Regions from separate parts of the Arthrobacter sp. TE12232 genome, predicted to be linked through region 3. Evidence: riboswitches for the same ligand, from Rfam matches in the RefSeq annotation. Region 3 holds a riboswitch; each other region holds the start of a gene.
What was found. A riboswitch is a leader RNA that binds a small molecule or an ion and turns the genes downstream of it on or off. The one in region 3 is predicted to bind thiamine pyrophosphate.

Region 1: it holds a riboswitch for thiamine pyrophosphate, as region 3 does, so the genes downstream of both, thiO (glycine oxidase ThiO) here and ACVWZ7_RS12655 (ECF transporter S component) in region 3, are expected to answer to the same signal.
Region 2: it holds a riboswitch for thiamine pyrophosphate, as region 3 does, so the genes downstream of both, thiC (phosphomethylpyrimidine synthase ThiC) here and ACVWZ7_RS12655 (ECF transporter S component) in region 3, are expected to answer to the same signal.
Region 4: it holds a riboswitch for thiamine pyrophosphate, as region 3 does, so the genes downstream of both, ACVWZ7_RS19265 (bifunctional hydroxymethylpyrimidine kinase/phosphomethylpyrimidine kinase) here and ACVWZ7_RS12655 (ECF transporter S component) in region 3, are expected to answer to the same signal.

What each region holds. Positions count from the first base shown of each region.
Region 1 is NZ_JBSSFK010000001.1:3,796,986-3,804,439, reverse strand. Features, by position in the region: gene ACVWZ7_RS17050 (DUF222 domain-containing protein) at 72-2,018, shown strand; gene ACVWZ7_RS17045 (thiazole synthase) at 2,308-3,132, opposite strand; gene thiS (sulfur carrier protein ThiS) at 3,138-3,374, opposite strand; gene thiO (glycine oxidase ThiO) at 3,371-4,732, opposite strand; TPP riboswitch at 4,726-4,846, opposite strand; gene thiE (thiamine phosphate synthase) at 4,873-5,580, shown strand; gene ACVWZ7_RS17025 (ferritin-like fold-containing protein) at 5,617-6,288, opposite strand; gene ACVWZ7_RS17020 (RNB domain-containing ribonuclease) at 6,330-7,454, shown strand, end outside.
Region 2 is NZ_JBSSFK010000001.1:4,197,070-4,204,523, forward strand. Features, by position in the region: gene ACVWZ7_RS18745 (DNA polymerase IV) at 1-603, opposite strand, end outside; gene ACVWZ7_RS18750 (hypothetical protein) at 890-2,032, shown strand; gene thiC (phosphomethylpyrimidine synthase ThiC) at 2,153-3,985, opposite strand; TPP riboswitch at 3,982-4,089, opposite strand; gene ACVWZ7_RS18760 (amidohydrolase family protein) at 4,169-5,251, shown strand; gene ACVWZ7_RS18765 (VOC family protein) at 5,333-6,208, shown strand; gene ACVWZ7_RS18770 (hypothetical protein) at 6,525-6,962, shown strand; gene rpsP (30S ribosomal protein S16) at 7,149-7,454, shown strand, end outside.
Region 3 is NZ_JBSSFK010000001.1:2,849,210-2,856,663, reverse strand. Features, by position in the region: gene ACVWZ7_RS12670 (UDP-N-acetylglucosamine 1-carboxyvinyltransferase) at 1-466, opposite strand, end outside; gene ACVWZ7_RS12665 (energy-coupling factor transporter transmembrane component T family protein) at 615-1,418, opposite strand; gene ACVWZ7_RS12660 (ABC transporter ATP-binding protein) at 1,415-3,037, opposite strand; gene ACVWZ7_RS12655 (ECF transporter S component) at 3,093-3,740, opposite strand; TPP riboswitch at 3,807-3,950, opposite strand; gene ACVWZ7_RS12650 (heme-degrading domain-containing protein) at 4,137-4,682, shown strand; gene ACVWZ7_RS12645 (DUF4386 family protein) at 4,679-5,437, opposite strand; gene ACVWZ7_RS12640 (DUF4235 domain-containing protein) at 5,556-5,816, shown strand; gene ACVWZ7_RS12635 (ion transporter) at 5,840-6,610, opposite strand; gene mnhG (monovalent cation/H(+) antiporter subunit G) at 6,671-7,066, opposite strand; gene ACVWZ7_RS12625 (monovalent cation/H+ antiporter complex subunit F) at 7,056-7,334, opposite strand; gene ACVWZ7_RS12620 (Na+/H+ antiporter subunit E) at 7,331-7,454, opposite strand, start outside.
Region 4 is NZ_JBSSFK010000001.1:4,295,409-4,302,862, forward strand. Features, by position in the region: gene ndk (nucleoside-diphosphate kinase) at 1-109, shown strand, start outside; gene ACVWZ7_RS19255 (vitamin K epoxide reductase family protein) at 212-883, opposite strand; gene ACVWZ7_RS19260 (Rne/Rng family ribonuclease) at 1,357-4,521, shown strand; TPP riboswitch at 4,667-4,764, shown strand; gene ACVWZ7_RS19265 (bifunctional hydroxymethylpyrimidine kinase/phosphomethylpyrimidine kinase) at 4,747-6,384, shown strand; gene rplU (50S ribosomal protein L21) at 6,741-7,049, shown strand; gene rpmA (50S ribosomal protein L27) at 7,111-7,374, shown strand.

The DNA.
Region 1 (7,454 bases), 950 kb from region 3:
CGGATGCGGCGCCACGTCGGTGCGGAACCGGTTCGGTCTTTTTTGTCGGACCCCTCTGGGATCGTTGAGACATGAAAGCCGTTGGAGCGTTCATCCCGGAGCTGGCCCCGTGGGCCGGCCCGGTCACGTCCTCGCGGCTTTCCCGCCCGGCCGGCGAGGCCGGGGCGCCTGAAGCATCACACATCGGTGGCGCAGACCATGCCGGGAACGGTACTTTGGGCCGCGCCGCGAACGCTGCCGTGTACGGCGCTGCAGGCCATGGTGCCGGCGGCGCGGTGGAATCGGCGCTGGCGTTGCTGCGATCCTTGGGCCCGCCCGCTGCCGAGGCGGCCCGGTTCTCCCTGGTCGAAGCCGCGGACTTCGCCGGCCGCGTGGAGGAACTCTCCCGGACGGTCGAATACTTCCAACTCATCGCCGCCGCCGCGGTGGACCGGACCCGCAAACAAACAGCCTGGACCCGGCCGGCGCCGGCGGGCCGGGCCGCCGAGACCGCGCCGGCGGGCTGGCTCACCGGCTGGACACAAAACACCCCCGCCGGAACCGTCACCGGATCTGACGGCGAATCCGGGGTTGGGAGAGACGACGGCGCCGGGGCCGGATCTGAGGTGGGGACGAACGGCTGGACGGCATTTGACCGTAGCGGCGGACCGGCCGGCGTGTGCGCCGCGGCCGACGACGGCTACAAGAGCACCACCGAGTTCCTGCGGGCACGGCTGCGGATCAGCGCCCCCGAAGCCCGGCGCCGGCTCACCCAGGCCGCGGACCTGCTGCCCCGCCAGGGACTCACCGGAGCACCGGTGCCGGCCGTGCACGAGGAACTCGGCGCCGCCGTCGCCGCCGGGCAGATCGCGTCCCGGACCGCGACCATCATCACCACCGCACTGGACCGGGTCCGGCACCTGTGCCCGCCCGGGACCGCCGCCGCGATGGAACACGCCCTGACCCTGACCGCGATCGAGAACGACCCCGATTTCCTGACCCGGATCGCCCGGCGCTGGACCGACGCCCTGGACCAGGACGGCGCCGAACCTACCGAGGAAGCCCTCCGCCGGCTCCAGGGCGCCTTCATCCGCAAACCCCGGCACGGCCTGCACCACCTGGAAATCTTCGCCACCACCGACCAGTTCGAACACCTCATCACCGCCATGAACACCGCCACCAACCCCCGCACCAGCGCAGCAGCCGATCCCGGCCCGGACCCAACAGCCGACCCCGGCACCGGCGACGGCGCGGCCACCGACGCGGCGACGGACGGCGCCGCCAGGGCCGGCCGGGAAACCAACGCCGCGGTCACTGACGTGGCCGCGGCCGGCGGGATCCGTGACGGTAGCGGACACGCCGTCGGAGCGGCCGCCCGGTCTGACGCGGCCGTAAGCACCACGGCCGGTGCGGCCGACGTCCTGGACCGCCGCTCGCGGCCGCAACGACTGCTCGACGGCCTGGTCGGCGCCTGCGACGCCGCCCTCGCCGCCGGGGCCCTGCCCGCCGCCGGCGGACTCCGGCCCCAGGTCATGGCCACCATCGACTACCGGGACCTCCTCGGCCGCCTCGACCGCACCGGCACCCCCAACGACCCCACCGCCACGCCCGGCCCGGGCACGGGAACGCTGATGTTCACCGGACCCGTCACCGCCTCCACCATCCGGAAGATCGCCTGCGACGCCGACATCATCCCCGTCCTGCTCGGCGGAGAAGGCCGGATCCTGGACATCGGACGCACCGCACGGATCTTCCCGCCCCACATCCGCAAAGCCCTCACCGCCCGGGACCAGGGCGCCGCCTTCCCGCAATGCACCATCCCCGCACCCTGGTGCGAAGCCCACCACATCACCTACTGGTCCCGCGGCGGGTCCACAAGCACGGACAACGGCACCCTCCTGTGCTCCCACCACCACCATCTGATCCACAAGGAACAATGGACCATCCAGATGCGCAGCGGCATCCCCTGGTTCATCCCGCCACCCCATGTCGACCCCCGCCAAAAACCCCGACGCAACAAATACTTCCGCCCCGACTAGTAGTCGTTCTCTCATAGGTCGGTGTTCGCTGTTTGTCCCTGCGCGTTCCTGGCAACGGGGGCAGTATCCCGGCAGTTCGACGCAGACTCATCGGAGTTCCTCGCGGACGCCGTAGGGGCTATGGCTTCCCTCGCCGGCCACGGGCCTGCAAGGCGCATATCGGCGATGACAGGCGCCGATGGGCGATGCAAGGCTCCGCCTGGTGATGAGGATCTGTGATGAAGCGGTCCTGCTGGCGGAACCAGGTCAGACCTGCCAGCCTCACCGGCCTTTCAGAGGAACGCAGACGTTACAGGAACTCGGCCCGGCCTTCCATCGCCGAGGACGCCAGCGCGTGTTCGCGCCGCGGGATCCTGCCGGCCGCTTTCGCCAGCCTGCCGGCGATGACGGCGTGTTTGAAGGCCTCCCCCATGAGCGCGGGATTCTGGGCACGGGTCACGGCCGTGGCCAGCAGCACGGCGTCGCAGCCAAGTTCCATCGCCAGGGCCGCGTCCGAGGCCGTGCCGATTCCGGCATCGAGCACCACGGGCACGGACGCCCGCGAGACGATCAGCTCGATGTTGTGCGGGTTCAGGATGCCCAGGCCGGTCCCGATCGGGGCACCCAGCGGCATCACCGCCGTCGCCCCGAGGTTTTCGAGCCGCAGGGCCAGCACGGGGTCATCGTTGGTGTACGCGAAGACCTTGAAGCCGCGGGCCACCAGCTGCTCAGTTGCGTCCACGAGCTCGACCGCGTCCGGCAGCAGGGTGTGCTCGTCGGCAATGACTTCGAGCTTGACCCAGTCCGTCTCCAGGGCCTCGCGGGCCAGTTCGGCGGTGAGTACGGCGTCCTTGGCGGTGAAGCAACCGGCTGTGTTCGGCAGCACTCGGATGTTGTGGTCCACGAGCAGCTGGAACAGCGATCCCGTTTCCGCCGGTGAATAGCGGCGCATCGCCACGGTGGTCAATTCCGTCCCGGAAGCCAAAAGCGCCGCGCCCAGCCCGTCCAGGCTCGGCGCACCGCCGGTGCCCATGATAAGCCGGGATCCGAGCGTCACGCCGTCCACCACGAACGGATCGGCGAGGGCCCCGGCAGCCGGCCGGGCCGGCGATCCTGCAAGAGTCGTTTCGTTCATGCTGGTCATCCTCCCTGGACTGCCGTAACAAGTTCGACGTCGTCGCCGTCGGCGAGCGCGGTGGCGTGCCACTGGCTGCGGGGCACCACTTCAGCGTTGCGGGCCACCGCGACACCGAGCTTCTGCCCGTCGGCAGCCCGGCCGTCGGGGCCGATGCTCCGGCCCGTGAGCTGGCTGACGAGTGTGCTGACGGAGGCGCCGTCGGCGACGCTCTGCTCCGTTCCGTTCAGTCTGATGTTCATGCTGCTTCCTTGTTGGGGCTGTCCCCGGACGCATCCGGGGTGCGGGAGAAACGGTCGGGGCGGAACCCGGCCCAGCGCGGGTCCGGCATACCGTCCATGAGCTGACGACAGACGACGGCGGCTGCCGGGGTCAGCAGGACGCCGTGCCGGAAGAATCCCGTGGCGATGATGAGGCCCGGGACGTCCCCGCCTTCCGGGCGCGAGACGCGCCCCAGCATCGGGGCGTTGTCCGGTGTGCCGGGGCGGGCGCGCGCCGTGGCTTCGAGTAGTTCCAGCTCGGCTACAGCGGGCACCAGCTGCTGAGCGTCTCGGAGCAGCTGGTAGACGCCGCCGGCGGAAACAGCGTGCGGATCCGACGGGCCGTCTTCGCGTTGGGTGGCGCCGATCACCACAGTGCCGTCCTGCCGCGGGACGATATACACCGGCACCCCGCGCACCATGCCACGCACGGTGGCCGTAAGCAGTGGTTGCAGGTGCGCGGGCACGCGGAGCCGAAGGATGTCGCCGTAGACCGGCCGCAGCGGGAGTTTCAGTCCAGCGGGCAGCCCGTCAAGGTCGGGGGCGCCGAGCCCGTTGGCGACCACGGTTTCCGCGGCCCGCACGGAACCGCCGCCCGCGAGCCGGACACCGGCGACGCGTCCGTCCTCCCACAGCAGCCCCGCCGCGCGCCGACGGACGAATCTGCAGCGGCCCTCCGCGTCGAGCAGCCTGGTGAGCCGGGCAATCAGCATGCGGGGGTCCACCTGGTGGTCGGCCGGGATATCGAATGCGCACGAGATACCGGGGCTGAGCAAAGGTTCCCGGCTGCGTGCCTCGCGCACGGTCAGGGGCTCCACGGTGAGGCCGGAGTCCTGCTGGACTTCCCTCAGGTCCGCGAGCGCGCGCCGGTCCGCCGCATCGGCACCGACGGCGAGGGTCGGCGTCGTCAGGTAGCCGGTACTGGACCCTGCCCGGGATCCCGGGCCGCTGGCGGCACTGGCATCGGCGTCGATCCCGGCACCGGCATCGATCCCGGCCACGAAGTCGGGCCACAGCCGGGAGGACTCGAGCATCAGTTCCAGGAGCTGTTCTTCCTGATAGTGCAGTTCGCTGACGGGGGCCAGCATTCCGGCGGCGGCCCAGCTGGCCCCGCTGCCGGGCGCGTCATCGATCAACACCACGGACCGGCCCGCACGGCTGGCCTCGAACGCGATGCCGTGGCCGATCACCCCGCCGCCGATCACCGCAACGTCAACAGCGACGTCCTGTGCGGATGTGTCCTGTGCGGTGAGGTCCTCTGCGGAACCCGGGCCCGTGTCACAAACCCGGTAGGCGGCGTCATCTGCGGCTTCGGCTTCACGGCTGGTTCTTGTGCCCATAAAAAATTCCTTCCCTACGCCGGTACTAGCCGGATCAGGTCAAGCGGTCGGCTCTGACGCCCTCTCAGCCGTGCAGCGATGACGTGGCCGCTGCGGGCTCCCGCGGTATGCGCCCAGTTTAGAGGAACTAGGCTGGTGTCATGAGCCAGGACTCCCTCCACACCACCGCCCGCCTCTACTTGTGCACCGACGCCCGGCAGGACCGCGGCGACTTCGAGGACTTTGTGGACGCCGCATTCGCCGGCGGGGTGGACATCATCCAGCTGCGCGACAAGTCGCTTGAGGCGGCCGAGGAACTGGAGCTCCTGGAGGTCCTGCACGCCGCAGCGCAGCGGCACGGACGGCTCTGGGCCGTCAATGACCGGGCGGACATCGCCTCTTTGTCCGGGGCTCCGGTGTTCCATATCGGGCAGAAGGATATTTCGCTCGACGCCGCCCGCGGCCTCCTCGGCAAGAAAACCATAGTCGGATTGTCCACCCACAGCCCGGAGCAGGTGGACGCCGCCATTGCGTCCTCCCCCGGCCGCAAGGGACTCGACTACTTCTGCGTGGGACCCGTGTGGGCCACTCCCACCAAGCCTGGACGCGCCGCCGTCGGCCTCGACCTGGTGCGTTACGCCGCCGAGGCGACCGGCCGGGCGGATGGGGAGGGAGCCGGCACGGTCGACGGCCGGGTCGAAAGCTTGTTGCCGTGGTTTGCGATCGGCGGCATCGACCTCGGCAATGTTGAGCAGGTAGTCGACGCCGGTGCCCGCCGGATCGTCGTGGTCCGGGCAATCACCGACGCCGATGATCCGGCCCACGCAGCCGGCGCACTGCTGGCGGCGCTGGATGCCGCCGATTCCTGAACAGGTTCCGTTCGGGTTTCCGCCCCGGCGGCGGAGCTACCCCGCCAGTCCCAGCGCGGCCATCCGGCGCGAGTGGTTTGTGGCGAGTTCGGCCGTCAGAGCCCTGACCAGTTCCCTGGCGCCGGCGTCGTCCAGGCCTGAGAGCCCGCCGAGGAAGGCGTGTTCGAGACTGACCCGCTGGGCTTGGGTCAGTGCCTCGCCCAGCAGGCGCCTGGCCCACAGCGCCAGGCGCGACGCCAGCCGGGGGTCATCGGCCAGGGCCGCCTTGAGCCGCTCCTGCAGCACGGCCGTGGCCTCCTCGGCGGACTGGATCTGCTCGATCAGTTCCCGGGTCGCGGTGTCGACGTGCCTGGCGACGGCACGGTAGAAGTCCGCGGAGACGGTGTCGATCACGTAGGCCTTCATGAGGGATTCGTACCAGTCCGCCGGGCGTGTGCGCTCATGGAAGTGGTCCACGGACGGCTGGAACGGCAGCATGGCGGCCTCCGTGTCCAGGCCCATGGCCTCGAGCCGGGCCCGGACGAGTTCGTAGTGCTGGAACTCGACTACCGCGATCCTGCCCAGCACCGCACGGTCATGCAGCGTGGGTGAATAGCGGGCGTCCGAGGACAGCCGTTCGAAGGCCGAAAGCTCCCCGTACGCCATGACTCCCAGCAGATCCGTGAGGAAGCTGTTGTAGCGGGCAGGATCGTCCGGGATTGGGCTCATAATCCAAGACTAATAGCGGAAATCGGGCTAACCTGATTTTCGTGTCCCATCATCGCCTGACCCCGAGTATCCACGAGCAGCAGAACCAGCTTGCCGGGGCTCTCAAGGCGTTGCGCACCACGCTGGAACTGCCCGGTCCGTTCCCCGAGGACGTGCTGCGCGACGCGCAGGCGGCGGTGGCCGAGCACAAGCTGCCGGACCTGGACTTCACCCATGTCGAGTTCGTGACGATCGATCCGGCGTCCTCCACCGACCTCGACCAGGCGCTGTATATCGAGCGCAACGGCGAGGGCTACAACGTGCTTTACGCCATCGCCGATGTCCCGTCCTTCGTCGCGCCGGGCGGGGCGCTCGACGCCGAGACCCGCCGCCGCGGCCAGACCTTCTACACCCCGGACGGGCGGATCCCGCTGCATCCGGAGGTCATCAGCGAGGCTGCCGGTAGCCTGCTCGCCGGGCAGCTGTGCGCGGCATTCGTCTGGGAGTTCGAACTCGACGCCGCGGCGGAGGTGACCTCGGTGCTGGTGCGCCGGGCCCAGGTCCGCAGCCGCGCGAAGCTCAGCTACAAGGGTGTCCAGGCCGAGCTCGACGCCGGCACCGCAACGCCCCTGCTGCAGCTGCTGAAGGAGGTGGGCACCAAGCGCGTGGAGCTGGAACGCCTCCGCGGCGGCGCGAGCCTGAACATGCCGGAACAGGAGATCCAACAACTGCCCGACGGCGGCTACCGGATCGTGGCGGCCCCGCCGCTTCCGGTGGAGGACTGGAACGCCCAGATTTCCCTCATGACCGGGATGGCGGCGGCCGGGCTGATGCTCCAGGGCAAGGTCGGCATCCTGCGCACCATGCCAGCCCCGGACGAGGCGTCGCTGCGGCACTTCCACCGCCAGACTCACGCTCTCGGCAAGCCCTGGGACGGCGAAACGCCCTACGGCGAGTACCTGCGGACCCTCGACCCCACGGATCCCCGCCAGCTGGCCATCGTGCACTCGGCCGGCATGCTCTTCCGCGGGGCCGGCTACACGCCCTTCGACGGCACAGTGCCGCAGGCCGCCGTGCAGTCCGCCATCGGCGCGGCCTACGCCCACTCCACCGCGCCGCTGCGGCGGCTGATCGACCGTTTCGTGCTGGTGATCTGCGAGGCCTTGAGCAACGGCACCGAGGTTCCG
Region 2 (7,454 bases), 1.3 Mb from region 3:
CACTGTGTTGATGCCGAGTTTGGCCAGGCGGCCCGACACTTTGGTTCCGACGCCCCACAGGTCCTTGGTGGGCCGACTGCCCATGACATCGAGCCAGTTCCCGGCAGTGAGGCGGAAGACGCCGGCCGGCTTGCCGAACCCGGTAGCGACCTTTGCCCGGACCAGCGTGTCGCCGATGCCCACGCTGCAATGCAGCCGCGTTTGCTCCAGGACAGCGGCCTGCACCTGCCGGGCGTAGGCCTCCGGATTCTCTGTCTCCGTGCCTATAAAGGCTTCATCCCAACCCAGCACCTGCACGGTGGCGCCGGGCTGCGCGCGCAGGGTAGCCATCACCGTTTCAGACGCCGCGAGGTAAGCCTCCTGATCGACGGGCAGGATCACAGCGTCGGGCACTTTCCGGGCCGCAATGCGTAAGGGCATTCCGGAACCCACGCCGAACGCCCTGGCTTCGTAGGATGCGGTCGATACCACAGCTCGTTCCGTGGGGTCGCCCCGACCGCCGACAATGATCGGCTTGCCCGCAAGCTCCGGCCGCCGAAGCACTTCGACCGCCGCGATGAACTGGTCGAGATCGACGTGTAGCACCCACCGGATTCCGCTCACGCCACCAGTCTGCCCTAAACATCCCTGGCAAGCATCGGCCCTCCTCCGGGCGTGGCTGCGTGGCCTGCAGCGTCCTGACCTGTGCCTCGGAACGCGGGTGAGGCAAGACGACTCAAAGCCCGGTTGAGCAACACCAAGCCGTGAACGGGTACGCCCTCATCCCCACCCTGACCTGCGCATTCATTGTCGCCAACGGTGTCGGGGCACTACACTCGGCGACGGGGGAGCCGGGATGGGGGTAGCGATGTTCGTTCCAAGTTCAGGGGATCACTTCCGGGAGGATGATTTGCCGACCCGCATTCGTGCGCTGCGGATGCCGGGCTGGGCTGGCGCGGCCCTCGGTACGGGCCTGCTGGCGGTCGCAGTCGCGGCGGTCGCCGGCTCGATCCTGGTCAACGAGCGCGACAGCACGATCATCGCGGCCTGGGCGGAGGCGCTCATCATGGCGGGGGCAATCATTTCCGCGGTCTTCGGCGCCGTCCTGCTGTGGTCCGCCGGCGAGTGGGTCACGCTCACGCCGGACGCGGCGATCGTGACGAAGGCGTTCCTCGCCCGGGCCAGGGTCGATCGCACGCAGCTTGAAGACTTCCACCCCTATCCCCACCGGTACGCCGGCCGCGGGGGCGTCCAGTACCGGATGGTCCCAACCTTCACCTTTAGGGACCCGTATGGCCGGCTCCGGGACTTGCCGCTGCCGTTTCTGGCCTACTGGAACAACGTTGGGGGCGCGGAAGCCCCCTTGCCGCCGCGTGCCGCGCACATCGAGGCATGGGCTCGCGCGGCCGGCAGCCCGTACTCGAGAACTGTGATCACAGGCGCTGTGCCGCACACGCTCTCGATGCACCGACAGTCGGTGAGGACGGGTCTGCTGCGCCGGGCACGCGTGGCGGCAATCCTCATCCCGATGGTCTCGATTGGGCTCGGCCTGGCCCTCGGCTTCGGGCTCGGACCGGTCGCCAAAGCCTTCGGCGGGCATGACCGCAGCTTCGACGCCCAAACGAACCGCACCGGCATCCGCGACCTCGACGACGCCCTCACGCCCGCCGTAACCGCCTACCAGTGGCGTGCGGAGCAGTTCAAGCCCGGCACAAGAGACTTCAGCTTCTTCCCGACCCTGCGGTCACTGCCGTCCGCGCCGTACACGGTCCGATACTTCATCCGCGACCCCGCGCAGCGCGGCACAGACCTCAGTCCCCCGGAGCAGAAGTATGGCCGAATCATCTCGGAAGGGACGATTTCCGTAACGAACCCCACGATCGAGTTCGCGCTCGACCACGACGCAAGCATCTTCACCTTCGAGGTCTACGTCACCGACGACCACGGCCACACGACGCTCAACTCCGAGCTCTACAGGAACATCGCCGCCAATCCGGCACGGGAGCCGACGCCGAATCCGGCACGGACGCCGGCACCGACGGCGACGTCCTGAGAGCGACGCGTCGCGCGGTCGGAACGCCTACTGTCGCATCCCGCTAGTGCCTCATCAGGGGGCAATCCCCATGGCTGTCCGGGGCGCCCGCCCAGCAGGGCAGGCGTCCTGGACCGCTGGCTAGGCCGAGGCCTGTGCTCCCACGGTCGGCTTGGGCAGGTAGACCTTGCCGCCCGCTGCCAGGAATTCGTTGCTCTTCTCCCGCATCCCGGCGGCCATCTGCGCCAGTGCCGCCTGCGAATCGGCGGAACCATATTCGTCCCGGATGTCCTGGCTGATCCGCATGGAGCAGAACTTGGGCCCGCACATCGAGCAGAAGTGCGCCGTCTTGGCCGGCTCCGCGGGGAGCGTCTCATCGTGGAAGGCCTCGGCGGTCACCGGATCCAGGGACAGCGCGAACTGGTCCCGCCAGCGGAACTCAAACCGCGCCTTGGACAGGGCATCGTCGCGTTCGTGCGCTCCGGGGTGGCCCTTGGCGAGGTCGGCGGCGTGGGCGGCGATCTTGTACGTGATCACTCCGGTCTTCACATCGTCCTTGTTCGGCAGCCCCAGGTGTTCCTTGGGCGTCACGTAGCAGAGCATCGCGGTGCCATAACGGGCAATCTCCGTGGCGCCGATCGCCGAGGTGATGTGGTCATAGCCCGGTGCGATGTCCGTAACCAGGGGTCCCAGCGTGTAGAACGGGGCACCCTTGCAGAGCTCCTGCTGGCGCTCCACATTTTCCCGGACGAGGTGGAACGGCACGTGTCCCGGGCCCTCCACCATGACCTGCACATCGAACTCCCAGGCCCGCTGGGTGAGTTCGGCCAGCGTGTCGAGTTCGGCGAACTGCGCGGCGTCGTTGGCGTCCGCCGTCGCGCCGGGCCGCAACCCGTCGCCGAGGGAGAACGCGACGTCGTACTTGGCGAAGATTTCGCAGAGCTCGTCGAAGTGGGTGTAGAGGAAGTTCTCCTGATGGTGCGCCAGGCACCAGCCGGCCATGATGGAACCGCCGCGGGACACGATCCCGGTGACCCGGTTGGCCGTCAGGGGGACGTAGCGCAGCAGCACCCCGGCATGGATGGTCATGTAGTCCACACCCTGCTCGCACTGTTCGATCACGGTGTCCCGGAAGATCTCCCAGGTCAGGGCGTTGGCCTCGCCGTTGACCTTCTCCAGCGCCTGGTAGATCGGGACCGTTCCGATCGGGACGGGGGAGTTGCGGATGATCCATTCGCGCGTGGTATGGATATCGTCTCCGGTGGAGAGGTCCATCACCGTATCCGCACCCCACTGGGTGGCCCACTGAAGTTTGTCCACCTCCTCGGCGATGGAGCTGGTCACCGCGGAATTGCCGATGTTGGCGTTGATTTTCACCAGGAACGCCTTGCCGATGATCATCGGCTCGGACTCCGGGTGGTTGATGTTGCTGGGAATAATGGCCCGGCCCGCTGCCACCTCGCTGCGGACCAGCTCCACATCGCAGTTCTCGCGCAGCGCAACGAACCGCATCTCCGGTGTCACGATGCCCTGCCGCGCGTAATGCATCTGGGTGACCGTCCGGCCCTCGACGGCGCGGCGGGGCTCTGGCGGGGCGCCCCGCCATTCCGCGGAGGCGGCACCGCGGCGCACCGCGGACCTGCCGTCGTCGAGCAGGTTGCGTTCCCGGCCGCGGTACGGCTCCGTGTCACCCCGCCCGACGATCCAGCCGCTGCGGAACGGGGCCAGCCCCACCACCGGATCGCTGCCCGGCCCGGCCGTGCGGTAGACCCGGAATGGAGGGTTCTCGACGCCGCCCGGCGAGGGTTCCAGCGCGATCTCGGTCACCGGGACGCGGATGCCGTGCTCCGGGTCCGTCGTGAAGGCCAGCGAGTGGGACTTCAATGACTGCGTCGCGGCAGCCTCAGAGTCGGCAGGCAGGTTTTGGCCGGACTGGTTTTGGATAGGGCTGTGCTGTGCAATTTGCGTATTCACGGAAAATACTCACTTCCTTCGCCGGCATTACCCGGACAGGTTCAACGGTCGCAGGCCGCGTCAGCCCGATCTCAGCCCCTGCAGGGGCACCCGTGTGGTCGTAGATGAAGCTACCACGCGCCGCCGGACGGCTGTCCAGTGTGACGCGGCCGGCGCGGCGACATGGGGACTACCCTTGATCCCATGACCGGCATCATCGAATTCAGCGGCCCCGTCCTCACCGGGCCGGACACGGTACGCCACGGCCTCTGGTCCGTCGACGGCCGGCTCACGTTCCACCGGCCCGCCGCCGCGCCGGAGCGCGTGCTGGATGGGTGGGTCATTCCCGGGCTGGTGGACGCACACTGCCACATCGGCCTCGGCCCGGGCGGAGACGTTGCCGAGGACACCGCGGAGACCCAGGCCTTCACGGACCGCGACGCCGGGACGCTCCTGGTCCGCGATGCCGGCGCCGTCCACGACACCCGTTGGCTCCAGCAGCGCACGGACCTTCCGCGGATCATCCGCGCCGGCCGGCACATCGCCCGCACCCGGCGCTACCTGCGCGGCTTCGCCGTCGAGGTGGAACCGGACGGCCTGGTCGAGGCCGTGCGGAAGCAGGCCCGTGCCGGCGACGGCTGGGTCAAGCTCGTGGGGGACTGGATCGACCGCGACGCCGGCGACCTCGCCGCCAGTTTTCCCGCCGGAAGCCTCAAGGACGCCGTCCAGGCCGCGCACGATGAAGGGGCCCGCGTCACCGCCCACTGCTTCGCCGAGGACACCCTGGATGACATGCTCGACGCCGGGATCGACTGCATCGAGCACGGCACCGGGCTGCTGCCGCGGCACCTGCCGCGCTTCGTGGAGCAGGGCGTGCCGATCGTCCCCACCCTGATCAACATCGCCACCTTCCCGGACATCGCCGCCCAGGCGGAGGCCAAGTTCCCCCGCTACGCCGCGCACATGCGCTCGCTGTGGGAGCGGCGGGCGGAGCGGATCCTGGAAGCCCACGAGGCCGGGGTGGCCATCTATGCCGGCACCGATGCCGGCAGCGTGATCAGGCACGGCCGGATCGTGGACGAGATCCGGGCCCTGCACGCCGCCGGGCTGCCCGCCGCGGCTGCCCTCGACGCTGCCAGCTGGTCCGCGCGGACCTGGCTCGGCGCGGACGGCATCACCGAAGGGGCCAGCGCCGACGTACTGGTGTGCGCGAAGGACCCCCGGCAGGACCTCGGGACCCTGGCCGGACTGCAGCACATTGTCCTGCGGGGCCGGCCAACCCGTTAGGAATAAATTGAAGCTTCAAGTAATTTAATACTATGCAAGGTCACCGAAAGCCCGGTGGCCACTGACCCCCGGAGAGTTTCAATGACCGCAGAAGCCAGCACCCAGGATCTCCTTCCTGCCGCACTCACCATGGGCACCGTGATGCTCAAGGTTGGCGACATGAAGCTCATGACCGACTACTACCAGCGCGCCCTCGGCCTGGACATCGTGGCCGAACAGGACGGCGGACTCTACCTTGGCCGCCGGCAGAAGCCCCTGGTCCACCTGGCGCCCGCCCCGGGCTTGAATCTGCCCTCCCGCGGCGAAGCCGGGCTCTTCCACACCGCCCTCCTCTTCGAGGACCAACACTCCCTGGCGGCCACCGTTGCCAGCGCGGCCCAGTACGAGCCCCAGTCCTTCACCGGCAGCGCGGACCACCTCGTCAGCGAGGCCTTCTACTTCAACGACCCCGAAGGCAACGGCATCGAGCTGTACTGGGACCGGCCGCGGCAGGACTGGTCCTGGGAAGGCAAGAACGTCGTCATGGACAGCCTGGCCCTGCCGCCGCAGCGCTACTTGCAGCAGCACCTGACCGAAGAGTCCCTGAGCGGCCAGCGCGAGGCGGCCGCCGGCGTCGGGCACGTGCACCTGCAGGTGGGCGACGTCCACACTGCGCATGAGTTCTATGTCGGCACCCTGGGCTTCGAAAAGACCGCGGGCTGGCATGGCCAGGCCCTGTTCGTCTCGGCCGGAGACTACCACCACCACATGGCCATGAACGTCTGGAACAGCCGCGGCGCCGGCCCCCGACGCGACACCCTGGGCCTGGGCGAGGTGCTCATCGAAGTGCCCTCCGGTGACGACGTCGGTTCCCTGGCTGACCGCCTCAAGGTGGCCGGCGTCGACTCGCACCACACCGGCGCCGAACTGCGCTTCGAGGACCCATGGCGCAACCGCATCCGCGTCGCCGTGCGCTAAGGGAGTGCTTTTCGGTGAACATGTCCAGCGTTCACAGCTCCCCGCCGGACATGCACGCTGTTCACTGACAGGACCGCTGGACATGTCCATCGGTCGCGGCCGGGAATGGACATAGCGGCCATATGTCCATTGCCCGCGGTCAGGGGAGGGCATGTCCGCGGGCGAGGCCAGATGACGCACGGTCCGGCACGGTCAACGAGGGCACGGTCACCGAGGGCATGTCCAGCGGCCGGGGCGCGGCTGCGCTGAAGCGATTAGGCTGAAGCGACGCCAAAAACAGCGGCCAAGCGCCGCCAGACATCTAAGGACCAGCTGCATGGGATTTACTGAAATCTTTGTGTCCACCCACGACGCCGCCCTCAAACGCGCCGGCGCGCTCGAAGCGGGCGGCGCGGCCGCCCCGGACGCCGTGCGCATCCCGGACATCAGCGACTTCGAGGTCGAACGGCTCGGCGACCTCGCCGGAGTGGCCGTGCACGCCCCGGGCGCGGACTACGAACTGGCGATGGTGGACGTGGCCAGCGACTCCCTGCTCGGCGTCCCCTCCGCCATGGTCCGGACGCTCGCGGAACTGCTCAGCTACGAAACCGAGGGGGAGGGCGACATCCTCGAGGACGTTGCGGCCACCTGGGCCGCCGAGGAGGACATGCCCTTCGGCGCGGACCAGGCCCGGGCATATGTGCGCCGGATCGCCGAACTGGCCGCCGGAATCGACCCCGCCACCAAGTCCGGACTCTATGTCTGGACGTCCTGACCGGACGGCCAGGCCGTGTCAAGTCGAAATCCTGCCGGTCATCTGGCACAATGAACAGGTACTCGATCTGCGTGGCCCCTCTCTCCGCGTCCGGATCTTGTCCTTTAGAACCCCCTAGTACGGCCCGCCCCACGGGTGCAGAACGCCGGGCTCGACCCCGTTTCAGAAACAGGAGTGACCACAAAAGTGGCCGTAAAGATTCGCCTTAAGCGCTTCGGTAAGATGCGCGCACCGTACTACCGCATCGTCGTCATGGACGCACGCTCCAAGCGTGATGGCCGTGCCATCGAAGAGATCGGCAAGTACCACCCGACCGAAGAGCCCTCGTACATCGAGGTCGACACGGACCGTGCCCAGTACTGGCTCGGCGTCGGCGCACAGCCGTCCGAGCAGGTTGCCGCGATCCTCAAGATCACCGGTGATTGGCAGAAGTTCAAGGGTCTCCCGGGCCAGGAGGGAACCTTGAAGACGAAGGCTCCCAAGGCTGCCTTC
Region 3 (7,454 bases):
TGGATGCGAGGTCCAGGACAGCGGGGCGGCGGATCTGGAGGTCGTTCGCGTTGAGCCAGGTGCATTCGACGCCGATGCTGGTCAGCACCTCGACGATCCGGTTGACTTCCTCGATCCGGGCCAGCCGGCGCAGGGTGGTGGTGCCGCGGTTGATGAGGCTGGCGCACAAAAGGGCGACGCCGGCGTTCTTGCTGCTGTTGACGTCCACCGCGCCGGAAAGCGTGCGACCGCCCTCGACCCGGAGGTGGGTCATCTGGGGCCGGCCCACTTTGACGATGCTGTGCCCGACGATCGTCTCCAGCCGCTGGATCATCTTCAGGCTCAGGTTCTGCTTGCCCTGCTCCATCCGGGCGATGGCGCTCTGGCTGGTGCCGAGCTCGGCCGCGAGTTGTCCCTGGGTCCAGCCCTTGTCCCCGCGGGCCTCGCGGAGCAGGAGGCCGACATGTTCAGCAGTCTGTTGAGTCATGTCCCGAAAATATCACGCATGATCTACCGCACCCGGTATTTGCCGCCGGAATGGCGCCAATCTCACATGCATACCCGCATCATGCGATAACCGGCGCGGCGGCGCTGTGACAAGCGGCAGCGCGCAGGCGCGCCGGACGCTGCCGCGGCTACTGGCGGGTGAGGAAGACAAGGTTCCAGGTGCCCGCGCCGAGGGCTGCCGCGACGGCGGCTGCCGCAATGCCCAGCCCGCCCAAAAGCACCCAGGCGTCGAGTCCGCTGAACGTGGACGGCCTGGCCCAGGTCCGCGCCGCGCCGCCGAACCCGCGGGCCTCCATGGTCACCGCGAGCCGGGACGCGCTCCGGATCGCCTGCACCAGCAAGCCGAAGCTTTGGCCCATGGTGGCGCGGAAGCGCTGGTAGGGGTTGCCGCTTGAGCCCACGCCGCGGGCGCGCCGGGCCATCCCGATGGTTTGCCATTGCTCGGCCATGATTCCCACGAGCCGCATGGCGGCCAAGGTGCCCAGGACAAACCGGTGCGGCAGTTTCGCGTTCTGGGCCAGGGCGTCGGCCAGGTCCGTGGGGTCGGTGCAGCTCATCAGCAGCACCGCAGGCAGGGCGATCGCGAGCCCGCGGAGCATGAAACCGATCCCGAGCTGCAGGGAGCCGGCGCTGATGGACCAGATCCCGGCGTCGAACAGGACGGCTCCGGCGTCGGGCGCCAGGATGGCGGTGCTCCAGCCGCCGAGCGCCGCCGCGAGGATCAGCGGCCAGCCGCGCTGCCACAGCAGGGCAACGGTCAGCCCGGCCAGCGGCAGAAGCATCAGTTCGAAGGCCAGCGCCACCGAGGCAGAGACCCAGTCGATGGACAGAGCCAGCACCAGGGTGACCATGGTGACCGCCGTGAACTTCGCGAGCGGGTTGGCGCGGGTCAGCAGCGCATGGTTGCCGCGGACGCTCAGTTCGTCCCTCATGATGCGGCCGCCTCCGGCAGCTCCCGGTCCGGGCCGGCGGCGTTGACGGCCCCCGACCCGGCGGTGTCCCGGCCGTGGAGGCGCAGTTCGGTGCCGCCAAGGACAGCGCTGAATTCGGCGTCGTGCGTCACGGAGACCACGGCGGTGCCGGCGTCGAGAAGTTCAGAGAGGAACGAGGCAAGCTCGGCCCAGGTGTTGGCGTCCTGGCCGAACGTGGGCTCGTCCAGGACCAGTACCTGCGGGTGCGCAGCCAGCACGGTGGCCACCGAGAGGCGCCGTTTCTCGCCGCCCGAGAGCGTGTAGGGGTTGGCGTCCACGAGCTCCGTCAGCCGCAGCCGCTCCAGGAGCTCGTCCACACGGTCCTCGCCGTAGCCGAGGTGGCGGGGCCCGAACATAAGTTCGTCGTGGACCCTGCCGGTGACAAACTGGTGCTCGGGTTCCTGGAACACGGTCCCGATCCTGGCGATCAGCTGCTGGGCTTTCCACCGGTACGGGTCGGTCCCGGCGCCATCACCTACGCGACCGATGGCGCAACCACTGAGTTCCGTCGTGGCGGAGACCGTCCCCGCCACGGGGCGCAGGAGGCCGGCGAGCGTCAGTGCCAGGGTCGACTTGCCCGAACCGTTCTGCCCGGTGATGGTCAAGGCCTCTCCGGCACGGACCCGGGCCATGACCCCGGATTGCACGGGGCGCGGCGCAATCGTGCGGAAACCCTGGCGCAGTCCGGCCCGCCGCGGCCGCTCGCGGGAGACCGCGAGGGCGTCCGACGAGAGCAGGAGCTGCCCGGAGGCCGGGGCGGTCCGGGAACGTGTTGCGGGCACGTAGCCGGGCACCCAGACGCCCGCACCGATGAGCATGTCCCGCGCCTCGGCCAGGACCTGGTCCGGCGGCCCGTCAATCAGGACCGCGGAGTCCGTGGCGGACCCGGGCTGCAGCACCACGATCCGGTCCACGAGGTCCTTCCAGACCGCCACCCGGTGCTCCACCACCACCAGGGTGGCGCCGGTCTTGTCCAGGCAGCGGCCAACGGCGTCGCGGACTTCCAGGACGCCGGCGGGATCCAGGTTGGCGGTGGGCTCGTCGAGCAGCAGCAACCCCGGCCGCATCGCGAGGATCCCGGCGAGCGCCAGGCGCTGCTTTTGGCCGCCCGACAGCGCCGACGTCGGGTGGTCCAGCGGCAGCCTGCCCAGCCCGACGTCGTCGAGCGCCTCGCGGACCCGCGGCCAGATCTCCCCGGCCGGGACAGAGAGGTTTTCGGCGCCGAAGGCGACGTCGTCGCCGAGGCGCGAGAGCACCACCTGGGTTTCCGGGTCCTGCTGCACGAGCCCGGCGCGGCCGCGCTGTGCACGGGGCGCAGCGCCATCGATCAGCAGGCTGCCGGTCTCGTCGGATTCTTTGGCGTCGCCAGCCTCCCCCACCGCGCCGTCCCCGAGCACACCCGCCAGGGCGTGGAGCAGGGTTGATTTGCCGGCGCCGGACGGGCCCAGCAGGAGCACGCGCTCCCCCGGCCGGATGTCCAGGTCAAGTCCGCTGACCGCAGGCCGGAGCCTTCCGGCGTGCCGCCAGCCCCAGCCGCGGGCTGTGACGGCGGCCGGGCGTACGCCTGGTGAAGATGTCATGAGTCGCCTGTGCAATTCCAAGAGGGCCGTTCCGGAGTGGGTGCAGGAACGTGGTTCAGGAGAAGACAGGCTCCGTGGCGGCCTTGCGGGAGGCAAAGGAGCCCAGCACGCCGGTCTTGGCCAGGCCGCGGGTGGCGAGCCAGGACAGTCCGCCGGCAATCACGGCGCCGGAGATGGTGGTGAAGACGATGTAGGCGAGCTTGTCGCCGGCTTCGTAGGCAATGTTCCAGCCCCACGGCAGGAAGGAGTCGTTCAGGCCGCAGAAGAGGCCCGCGCCGGCTCCGGCCAGGAGGGACACCGGGAGGTTGAACTTCTTGTAGAGGAAGGCCGCGAACACCAGTTCCGCGCCGAGGCCCTGCAGGACTCCGGAGATCAGGACCGTGGTGCCGTACTGCGAGCCCATGATCAGCTCGCCCGTGGCCGCCACCGTCTCGCAGAAGAGGGCTGCCCCGGGCTTGCGGATGATGAGCATGCCGAGCACTGCCGGGATCATCCATCCGCCGGCGTAGAGTCCGCTGAGCGGCGGGTAGATCGTGTTGACCGGGGTGGAAATCAGGTTCGCGCCCTGATCCCAGGCCCAGAAGATGACGCCCCCGGCGACGGCGATCAAGGCGGCAACCACAATGTCCACCACACGCCAGTTGTAGGTGCGCCGGGCCGATGAACGGCTGCTGGAACCATGCTGTGCTGAAATATCTGTCATGTCGTCCTCCTGAGGAACAGGAGGGGAGGGTGCTCCGGCCGGCCTCGGCTTCCGCCGCCCTCCGCGCACCCTGAGAACTCGACTCCCTTGCGCCGGTACTAACCGGATCAGGTTCGAGGGTCTGCGGCTGTCCGCACTCTCAGCGCCCACCACTGGTTTCCCCGGACTCTTCCGGCGATGCCCGACGGCGGCGCTCCCCTGTCGTAATTATTTCGCCCTTGTGGGCTGGCTCAGTTTACACCCGAACGGCCCGGGTTATCAGTGGAGTGCTGTCACAATCCGCGGCCTGCCCCAGGCGCACCCCGCGGCCGGGAAGAGCCGCTTGGTAGAGTCGACGTGTCGGCCCCCGGACCCGCGAGCGGGCGGCCTTGTCGCCCACCGGAAAGCTGGACCATTTTGACGCACACACCGGCCACGCCAGATCCCTCCGCCGAGTACGACCCGGACTCGAGCGAGCCGCAACCGCACGGTTCCCTGGCGGCGCTCATTGGCCGCGTGCTGGCCGAAATGGATGCGCTCCAGTTCGCATCGTTCAGCAAGGACGATGCCCTGGACCTCGGGCTGCTCCTGGTCGAACTGGGCAGGCAACGCTCGCTGCCCATCGCCGTCGACATCACCAAGGGCGAGCAGGTGCTCTTCCACGCGGCGCTGGACGGCGCCACTCCGGACAACGAACGCTGGATCAACGCCAAGAAGCGCACGGCCCAGCGCTACGAGGTCCCGTCCCTGCTGGTGGGCCTCCGGGCCCGCGCTGCCGGCGGAAGGATCGAGGACAACGCCTGGTTCGATCAGATGGAGTTCGCCGCCCACGGCGGAGCGTTCCCCATCTACGTGCGCGGCACCGGTGCCGTAGCCGTCGTGACTGTCTCCGGGCTGCCGCAGAAGGCAGACCACGACCTCGTGGTCGAGGCTTTACGGACGGTCCTCACGCCGGGAGCTTAGGCGGCGGCGCCGTCCGCGCGCGGCGTCCTCCGGGACAGCCGGATCAGCGCAATCCCCACCGCCGTGAACCAGGCCCACATCAGGATGCCGTACACCAGGTAGACCTCCGGAACGGCGAACCGGAGTACCTCCGCCACCACGCCAACCGCGCCCGCGGCCACGCCGAGCCAGGCCACCGCACGGGGCAGCACGCCCTTGAGCATGGTCAGCGACATCAGCAGGATGCCGAGCGCGGACAGGACGCCGACGGCGGCAGGCGTGTTGTTCTCGGCGATCAGCGCCTCCGCCGCGGCGGCATAGCGGAGCCGGGCATCGGCCCCGGCGGTGCCGATCGCGTTCGCGTAGCTGTCACTGAGATTGACCAGGATCATCGATCCGCGGCTCGTGACCGGAACGGCCAGGAACAGCGCCCACGGCAGGGCGCCGATCACCGTGGCCATGAGGGCCAGGCTCTTGTTCAGCGGGGCGAGTGCCACGAAGAGGGTCACGAATACCAGAACCGGAAGAATGTTGGGCACGGTCCACAGGAGTTGTTCGGCGACGTAGACCGCCGTGTGCCCGGCGATGAACTCGAGGGTTTCGGCACCGCCGTGGATCGGTGGCGGGGCAATGGCGTCCAGAACCACTGCCACGATCAACAACGCCACGAACGCGACGGCGGAGATTCCGGCCCAGAAGTAGAGTTGCCGCCAGCTCTGACTGTCCGCCGCGGCGCCCCGGGCATGGCCGAGCGGGCGGGTCCGGGGCTGTTCCATGCTCAAAAGTACGTCCGGCGGGCGAGGCAATACAGGGGCGTTGGCCCTGTCTGGATGCCCGGGCAAGGAACGCTAGGCTAGGGGCAGCCCTGTTTCCTCCCTTAAGGAGTTACGAAGAATGAACCTCTTCATCAAGCTGCTCGGCACCGGCGTCAGCCTCCTGGCCGGTTACGCCGGCGCCAAGCTCGTTGACACCGTCTGGGAGAAGTCCACGGGCAGCAAGCCGCCCACGGACAACGACGACGTCCCCACCACGCTGCACCACGCATTGGCGTTCGCGCTGATCTCGGCCGCGGTCAGCACCGTCATCCAGGTGCTCGCCAACCGCGGCACCCAGCGCGCGATCACCCGCTTCGCCAAGACCCAGGACGTCGTCTAACGAGGGCATTTCAAGGACGTTGACTAGCTTGGCTCGACGAGCAGCTTCCTGATCTCGGTGAGCTTGGCTTCGGACTCTTCGAGGCGCAGGCGGAGTCCTTCGACCGTACCCGTGTCGGCCGCATCGACTAGCGGCGCGGGTTCCTTCTTCTTGGGCGACAGGAAGAAGTTGGCAAGGTAACCGGTGAACGTACCGAAGATGCCGACACCGATGACAATGATGCCTGCCCCGATAATACGGCCCGCATCCGTGACCGGATATTGGTCTCCGTATCCGACTGTCGAGATCGTGACGATCGTGTACCAGAGGGCGTCCGAAGCGGTCCTGATATTGGCCCCCGGGGCGCCCTGCTCGACGCGGAGCACCGAGAGGCTTCCGAATTCCAGCACCAATATGCCCATGAGCAGCAGTATGTACAGGGAACTGCCGGCCCGATCTTTGCTCAGCGCGCGGCCGATCGTGCGGATGCCGACATCGCGGAGCAGGCGGTACACCCGGATCAGCCGGAAGATGCGCAGGATCTTGAATTGCGCCACAGGCACGCTCGCCAAGAGGTCGGCCCAGCCGAAGTGCTTGAAGAAATAGGCGCCCGCCGATGGCGCGGTGAAGATCCGGTAAAGGAAGTCGGCGACGAAGATCGCGCTGAAAACGGAGTTCATCACGGTGAGTACGGTGTCGAGCGACTTCTCCTGCACGGCATACAAGAGCAAGAGATTCACGATCGACAGGATCGAAAGGATACCGATGAAGATCTCGTATCCGATGCTCTTCAGTTCACTGCGTTCCTTGGTCATGTGAGGATTCTGGCACGCAAGCAGCCGCGCGGCCGCCACTATTTTCGTATCGGTCCACCCTCAACGGTCGGCGTCGTCGTCCGTTCCATGGCGGGCAGCCGCCTGCCGGGCGGCCTTCTGAACGACGGCCTCAAGTTCGTCGGCGCTCAGCAGTTCCGGGTGAAGGTGCTTGGTGCGGTAGCCGGCCCGCCCCACCATGTGGGCTGAAACTGGGACGGTCAGCAGTTGGAAGAGCCACGCCACCACCAGGACGGGCCACACCCACCAGGTGCGCATCTGCAGGCCAAGGGCGGCCAGGAGCAGGAAGAGCCCCAGGACCTGCGGTTTGGTGGCGGCGTGCATCCTGCTCATGAGGTCCGGGAACCGCAGCAGTCCGACGGCCGCGCCGAGGGACATCAGGGCGCCGACCACCATAAACACGGCAGAGACGGCGTCGATCACTGTTTCAGGATTCACGGACGTTCTCCCTCCGGTCGGCCACGAACCTGGCCACGGTGACCGAGCCGACGAACCCGATGAGGGAAATAGCCACCAGCAGCATCAGGTTGTTCAGGTGCCGGTTAGCGGCCATGTCGATGCACAGGGCCGCACCGAAGATGGCCAGGAGCACGTCGGCGGCCAGCACCCGGTCCAGCAGCGACGGGCCCCGCGCGATCCGGATGATCGCCCCCGCGGCGGCCAGGGAAAGTACGACGGCTGTCACCGTCAGGACGATCTGCATCATGCGGCGGCCTCCTGGGCAAGTGCGGACAGTTCCTCTTTGGTCCCCATGATCCTGATCAGCCCGGCCTCGGTGTCGCGGACTTCCTTGCGCAGCTTGGCCGCGTCTTGGGCGTTGCGGACG
Region 4 (7,454 bases), 1.4 Mb from region 3:
CATCCGCGGCGACTTCGGCCGCGACTGGGGCCTGGCCGTGCAGCAGAACCTGGTCCACGGTTCGGATTCGGTGGAGTCCGCCGAGCGCGAGATCAAGATCTGGTTCTAGCCCTCATTTCCGGGTTTACTCCGCACCGGGGTAACAGAAAAGGCCAATGTTCGCGAAGAACATTGGCCTTTTCTGTCAGCTCGTTTTCCCGGGGCGCGGTTCCTAATACCCGGAGGTCCCGATGAAAACCTGGATGAAGGCGAAGAAGATCGTGGCGATGACGGCGACGTAGAGCAGCGCCGTGATGATCCAGCCGGCCTCGCCCAGGACCCTGGTGGGGCCGGCGGGCAGGGCGATCACGCCGTGGGAGATGTTCCGGATGGTCACCCAGACGAACATCGGGATCATTATGGCCCAGACGATCATGCAGAACGGGCAGAGGATGTGGATGGAGTACAGGGCCTGGGACCAGAGCCAGACCACGAACACGAAGCCCAGGCTCACGCCGGTCTGAAGCCCCAGCCAGTACCAGCGGGCGAACCTGGCGCCGGCCAGGATGCCCATGGCTGTGGTGATGATCACCGCGAACGCGACGATTCCGATGAACATGTTCGGGAAGCCGAACACGGAACTCTGCGGCGTCTGCATGACCTGGCCGCAGGAGATCCATGGGTTCACGTCGCAGATCGTGACGTGGTTGGGGTTCTTCAGGACCTCGAGCTTCTCCAGCACCAGGGCGCCGGATGCGAGCCAGCCAATCACGCCGGTGATCAGCAGGAGCCAGGCGAACGGCCGGTCGCGGGTCATGGTGGGAAGGGGCCGGTCCGCGGGGGCCGGTCCGGAGCCCGGTTGGTGCGCGGTCGCGTCACCGGCAGTGCTGGAGATGCTGGGCATGGAATATGAGTCCTTTTGATCGGGTGCTTCTGGCCCCGATTGTAACGCCGCGGGCTGGACGGCGCCGGGAAACGCCTCTGTCTGTCCCGTCGCGGCCCGCAGCCGGGGCACTTCCGGCCTTGCCTACGCCAGCTTTGACGGCTCTTGTGAGACAATGATCGTGGCTGGAACCCGATCCACATCCGGATTCCGGTCCGGCGATTTTGTTTCAAGACCGCCAATGATGAGCAGGGAGCTGCGGATCCTCTGATTCCAGCTGTCCCGCAATGCCATTGGACGGCACCTGGTTGTGGCGTGTAGGTCAACGGGTTCCAAAACAATCTCGCCGGCCCTCCAGGGCTGCCGCACCCCACTGCCGGTGCGAACCTGAGGGTATCCAATTGACTTCTGTCAATGCCTGCGGGTGTTGACGCATATTTGCCCCAACGGGCGCCGAATGTGGCGGCGCATCAGGGGCAGGAGTGTCGCCACATATGGATAATGATCAGGTTGTAGCCGGTAACGAAGAACTAGTTGTTGCCGAGGAAAAGCAAGAAACAGCCGTAAATGCGGAAGCAGAGGCTCCGGTAGCGCCGAAGAGGGCCGTCCGGACCCGCCGCAAGGCACCCGTCGCGAAGGTCGACCCCGCGGCGGCCGCCGAAGCTGTGGCCGAAGCCGCGGCCCTGGCCGCAGCAACCGCCTCGGATGAGCCGCTCGCCGCCGCCGAACGGGCCGCAGCCCCCGAACCCAAGGCAAAAGCCCCCGCACGGCGCACCCGTGCCCGCAAGCCGGTTGCCGCACCGGAGCCCCTGCCGGCCTTCGCCGACGAACCCGAAGCCAACGCCGCCGCCGCGGAAGCTCCCGCCGAAACAGCACAATCAACAGAGTCCGCCGTTGCGGAAAAGCCGGTCCGGCGCCGCGCCAGCCGCGCCAAGGCCGCTCCGAAGGTCGACGAGGTCCACGCAGTAGCTGCGGCGGAAGAAGAAACCGAAGAAGCAACCGAAGAAGCGGCCGCCGCACCCGCCGAAACACAGGCACAGGCTGCACAGCCCGTCACGGCAGACGAGCAGCCGGCTGAAAGCCCTGCCGCATCGCTCTTCCTGGAACCGGGTGCCCTCACCTCCGTGATCTTCCAGGCCCCGGACCTCAGCACCGTGGTGCGTCCGGCCCCGGCGGCTGCAGCAGCGGAGCCCGAGGAAGAAGAAGGCGACGAGGACGAGGACGCCGGCAGCCGCCGTCGTCGCCGTAGCCGCGGCCGCCGCGGACGCACCCGCACCTCCGCCGAGTCCGAGATCGACGTTGAAGGCACCGAGGAAGAGGGCGAGGAGGGCCAGGAGGGGACGCTCGAGGACGGCGTGACCTCGCGCCGCCGGCGCCGCCGCCGTCGCGGTGACCAGGACCTGGAACTGACCGGCGGGGGAGACGACGATCCGCCCAACACCGTGACCCGCGTGCGCGCGCCGCGGGCCATCAGCGAAGCCCCGGTCAACAACCGCGTCACCTCGGTCAAGGGTTCCACCCGCCTCGAGGCCAAGAAGCAGCGCCGCCGCGAATCCCGCGACACCGGCCGCCGCCGCACCGTGATCACCGAAGCCGAGTTCCTGGCCCGCCGTGAATCCGTGGACCGGCAGATGATCGTCCGCCAGCGCGACGACAGAATCCAGATCGCCGTCCTGGAAGACGGCGTCCTGGCCGAGCACTTCGTCTCCAAGACCCAGCAGGACTCCCTGATCGGCAACGTCTACCTGGGCAAGGTCCAGAACGTGCTGCCCTCCATGGAAGCTGCCTTCGTGGACATCGGACGCGGCCGCAACGCCGTCCTGTACGCCGGCGAAGTGAACTGGGATGCAGTGAACCTCGAAGGCAAGCAGCGCCGGATCGAAAACGCGCTCAAGTCCGGCGACTCCGTCCTGGTCCAGGTCACCAAGGACCCGGTCGGCCACAAGGGTGCCCGGCTCACCAGCCAGATCTCGCTGCCCGGCCGCTACCTCGTGTACGTGCCCGGCGGTTCCATGACCGGCATCTCCCGCAAGCTGCCCGACGTCGAACGCAACCGCCTCAAGCGGATCCTCAAGGACCGCCTGCCCGAGGACGCGGGCGTCATTGTCCGCACCGCGGCCGAAGGGGCGTCGGAGGAAGAGCTGACGCACGACATCAACCGGCTCCGCGCGCAGTGGGAAGGCATCGAGAGCCAGTCGACCTCCACGAAGATCCTCGCCCCCGAGCTGCTCTACGGCGAACCCGACCTCACCATCAAGGTGGTCCGCGACGTCTTCAACGAGGACTTCTCCAAGCTGATCGTCTCCGGCGAGGAAGCCTGGGACACCATCGAGGCCTACGTGACCTACGTGGCGCCTGACCTCGTGGGCCGGCTCGAGAAGTGGACCAAGGACACGGACATCTTCGCGGCCTGGCGCATCGACGAGCAGATCCACAAGGCCCTGGACCGGAAGGTCTTCCTGCCCTCCGGCGGGTCCCTCGTGATCGACCGCACCGAGGCCATGACCGTGGTGGACGTCAACACCGGCAAGTTCACCGGCTCCGGCGGCAACCTCGAAGAAACCGTCACCAAGAACAACCTGGAAGCGGCCGAGGAAGTCGTCCGGCAGCTGCGGCTGCGCGACATCGGCGGCATCATCGTGATCGACTTCATCGACATGGTGCTCGAATCCAACCGCGACCTTGTGCTGCGCCGCATGGTGGAGTGCCTGGGCCGGGACCGCACCAAACACCAGGTGGCGGAGGTGACCTCGCTGGGCCTCGTGCAGATGACCCGCAAGCGGATGGGCACCGGGCTGCTGGAAGTCTTCGGCGAACAGTGTGAAGCCTGCGCGGGCCGCGGCATCGTCACCCACGACGAACCCGTCGAGCACCGCAGGGCCAACACGGTCGCTGCCGAGCACTACGTCCCGCGCGCCGAGGCCCAGCCTGCCGCCCGCACCGAACGCAAGAGCCGTCGCCGCGGCCGGGGCCAGGGCCCGGAGTCCGCACCGTCCGCACCGGCCGCCGTCCACGCCGAGCCCACCGAGGCCGAAAGCCACGCCAAGGCTGAAGCCACCCGTGCCGCGCTGGCAAAGGTCGCCGCCGCGGCCCACGCCGCGCACCTGCACGACGGTGAAGCGGCCGCTGCCAGCGACGCCGGGGCCCGCCAGGCCGCCGTCGACGCCGTCACGAAGCTTGCCGCCACGGAAGAGGCAGCAGGCCGTCCGGCGGCTGTGCTGACGTTCGGCGGTGAGCAGGTGGCCCTGCCGTTCGTCGAGCACGCCGAGGGCACGCCGGAGCCGTCCCTGACCCTGGACCTGCTGACCGAGGCCTTCGCCAACCTGGGCGAGGCTGAGGCGCAGGCCAACAGGCAGGCGGCCACCCAGGCCCAGCACGAGACTCAAGCCACGGCACCCGAGCCTGCGCGCGTCGAGGCACCGGCTGCACGGACAGCGGAGACCACGACGACGCGTGGCCGCCGCGGCCGCCGCAACCGGAGCGCCAGCCGCGCCCAGGGTGCAGCCAACGAGACCTCCGTGGAGCACCGCGAGGCAACACGGCCAGCCGCCGCCGGCTCGGTTCACGAGGCCAAGGCACCCGCGGCGGCAAGGCCGGCCATCCCGGCCGGCAACGAGCCGATCATCCTCGGAGTCGGCGTGCCGGCATCGGAGCTGTAGTCCTTTACGGCTGACCCCTTCCGCCACTGATCCGGCTGAAGTGTAAATTGCGGGTTCGGGCCGGAGCGGGCGTAACAATACGTCCGCTCCGGCCCGGGCCCGCTTCGCCGTTAACAGGGCAGCGCCGGGACAGCGGCTAGGCTTGACCACTGACACGGGGTGCCGCGCATCGGGCCGGCTGAGATCCAGACCCGTTGAACCTGTCCGGTTAGCACCGGCGAAGGGATGTCTGACTTGTCCGCAACAGTGAATCCGTCTGAATTTCTGCCCGACGCTTTTCTACCTCCCAATTTTCTGCCCTCCGCGCCGTCTGCGCCGCTGCGCATTCCCCGGGTGCTGGCCATCGCCGGCTCGGACCCATCCGGCGGCGCAGGAATCCAAGCGGACTTGAAGAGCATCGCTGCGAACGGCGGCTACGGCATGGCCGCCATCACGGCCCTGACGGCGCAAAACACCCGGGGCGTGCGCGCCGTCCACGTTCCTCCGGCAGAGTTCCTCACGGCGCAGCTGGACGCCATCAGCGACGACATCGGCATCGACGCCTTGAAAATCGGCATGCTGGGTGACGCCGCGGTAATCGACGCCGTCCGCACCTGGCTGGAAAAGGTGCGACCCGCCGTCGTGGTCCTGGACCCGGTAATGGTGGCCACCAGCGGCGACCGGCTCCTGAAGGAATCCGCCGAGGCCGCACTGCAAGCCCTCCTGCCGCTGGCGGACCTCATCACGCCGAATCTTGCCGAGCTGGCCATCCTGCTTAAGGAACCCGTCGCGGCAGACTGGGCGGAAGCCCTGGAGCAGGGCAAGCGCCTGGCCGCCCTGAGCGGCACCACCGTCCTGGTCAAGGGCGGACACCTCCCCGGCGGGGATGGTGCCGGGGATATTGCCGGGGACGGCTGCCCGGATGCGCTGGTCAACACCGTAGGGCTGCTGGGGCAGGAGACCGTGGTGGTGCCGGGGGAGCGGATCGCCACCCGCAACAGCCACGGCACCGGCTGCTCCCTGTCCTCGGCCATGGCCACGGTGCAGGCGCGGGTGGGGAACTGGGAAGCCGCACTGCGGGAGGTCAAGCCGTGGCTGCTGGGTGCGCTCCGCGAAGCCTCGGCCCTGGACGTCGGCACCGGCAACGGCCCGGTCCATCACTTCCATCACGTGCAGGACCGCACGAGCTCTCAGCACAGCCAGCACAGCCAGGGGCCGGCGGAGACCCCCGCGGAGGGCGAGTTCGCCGCGGCCCTGCGCGATGGCGCCGCGGCCGATCTCGACGCCATCTATGCCCTGGACTTCATCCGCGGACTCGCCGACGGCACCCTGCCCGAGCACGAGTTCGCCTACTACCTGGCCCAGGACGCCATTTACCTCAACGGCTACTCCCGGGTCCTGGCCCGCGCCGCCGCCGTCGCCCCCACCGAGGCCGAACAACTGTTCTGGGCCCGCTCGGCGCAGACCTGCCTTGAGGTCGAGTCCGAGCTCCACCGCTCCTGGCTCAGCACCCGCCCCGCGGCGGCCGGCCTGGGCCCGGTCACGAAGTCCTACGTGGACCACCTGCTGGCCGCCTCCGTCTCGGGCAGCTACGGCGTGCTCGTGGCGGCAGCCCTGCCGTGCTTCTGGCTCTACGCCGAAGTCGGGGCCACCCTGCACCGGGAATTCCTGGCCGGCGGCGCCCCCGCGGCGCACCCTTACGCCGACTGGCTGCGGACGTACGCCGATGAGGACTTTGCCGCCGCGACCCGGCAGGCGATTGCGTACACCGACGCGGCGGCCCGGCAGGCCTCCGCCGGCGAGCGGGAGGCCATGGCCTTGGCCTTCCGGCAGTCCTCACGCTACGAAGTGCACTTCTTCGACGCGCCGAGACTGCACGCCTGACCCAACCCGCCCCGCACACCCGCTAGGATGGTGGGGCACGGTTCCGGAAGTCGTTGCGGCAACACTGCGTAAAAACGTAGTGGCGCCTATCACGGACTACCCGCCGGAACCAGCCTCATTTGCGGCCGAAGGCAAAATTAGCGTATTCTAGATCTTCGGTGCTTACGCCAACACTTGGGTTATGACCCTGAGAACTATCCACATGGAATTCCTCGTGGATTTGTTCCGGGGGTAGCTCATGGGTTCCCCCGGGGAATCCACCGGCGTTGAGGCACAGCGTGAGCCGGTCCAAACAATTTGGCCCCAGGTTCCGCACGCAAATCTAGTAATAAACGTCGAGAGAAGTGAGTTCCCCAGTGGTGTACGCGATTGTCCGCGCAGGCGGCCGCCAAGAGAAGGTTTCCGTTGGAGACTTCGTTACCCTGAACCGCGTCCCCGGTGGAGCCGGCAGCACCTTTGAGTTGCCCGCACTGCTCCTGGTGGACGGTGACAAGGTCACGTCTGCTGCTGCGGACCTGGCCAAGGTAACGGTTACGGCTGAGATCCTCGAAGACCTTCGTGGTCCGAAGATCGTCATCCAGAAGTTCAAGAACAAGACCGGTTACAAGAAGCGCCAGGGCCACCGTCAGGAATTGACCAAGGTCAAGATCACCGGTATCAAGTAACTCTTCGTTACTGTTCAGGTTCCAGCAGATTCCCCAGAATTTTTGAAGGCAGGCATTTCAAATGGCACATAAAAAAGGCGCGAGTTCCACTCGCAACGGTCGTGACTCCAACGCCCAGTACCTCGGCGTGAAGCGCTTCGGTGGCCAGGTAGTTTCCGCAGGCGAAATCATCGTCCGCCAGCGTGGAACCCACTTCCACCCGGGCGCCGGCGTCGGCCGCGGCGGGGACGACACCCTGTTCGCCCTGACCCCCGGTGCTGTCGAGTTCGGCACCCGCCGTGGTCGTCGCGTTGTGAACATCGTGGCTGCTGCAGCTGCAGAGTAACAACAAGTTCTAAATCGGTGGGGCGGGCCATTAGGTCCGCTCCACCGGTGTTTTAACCGCATTACAATCAACTTGGGCCT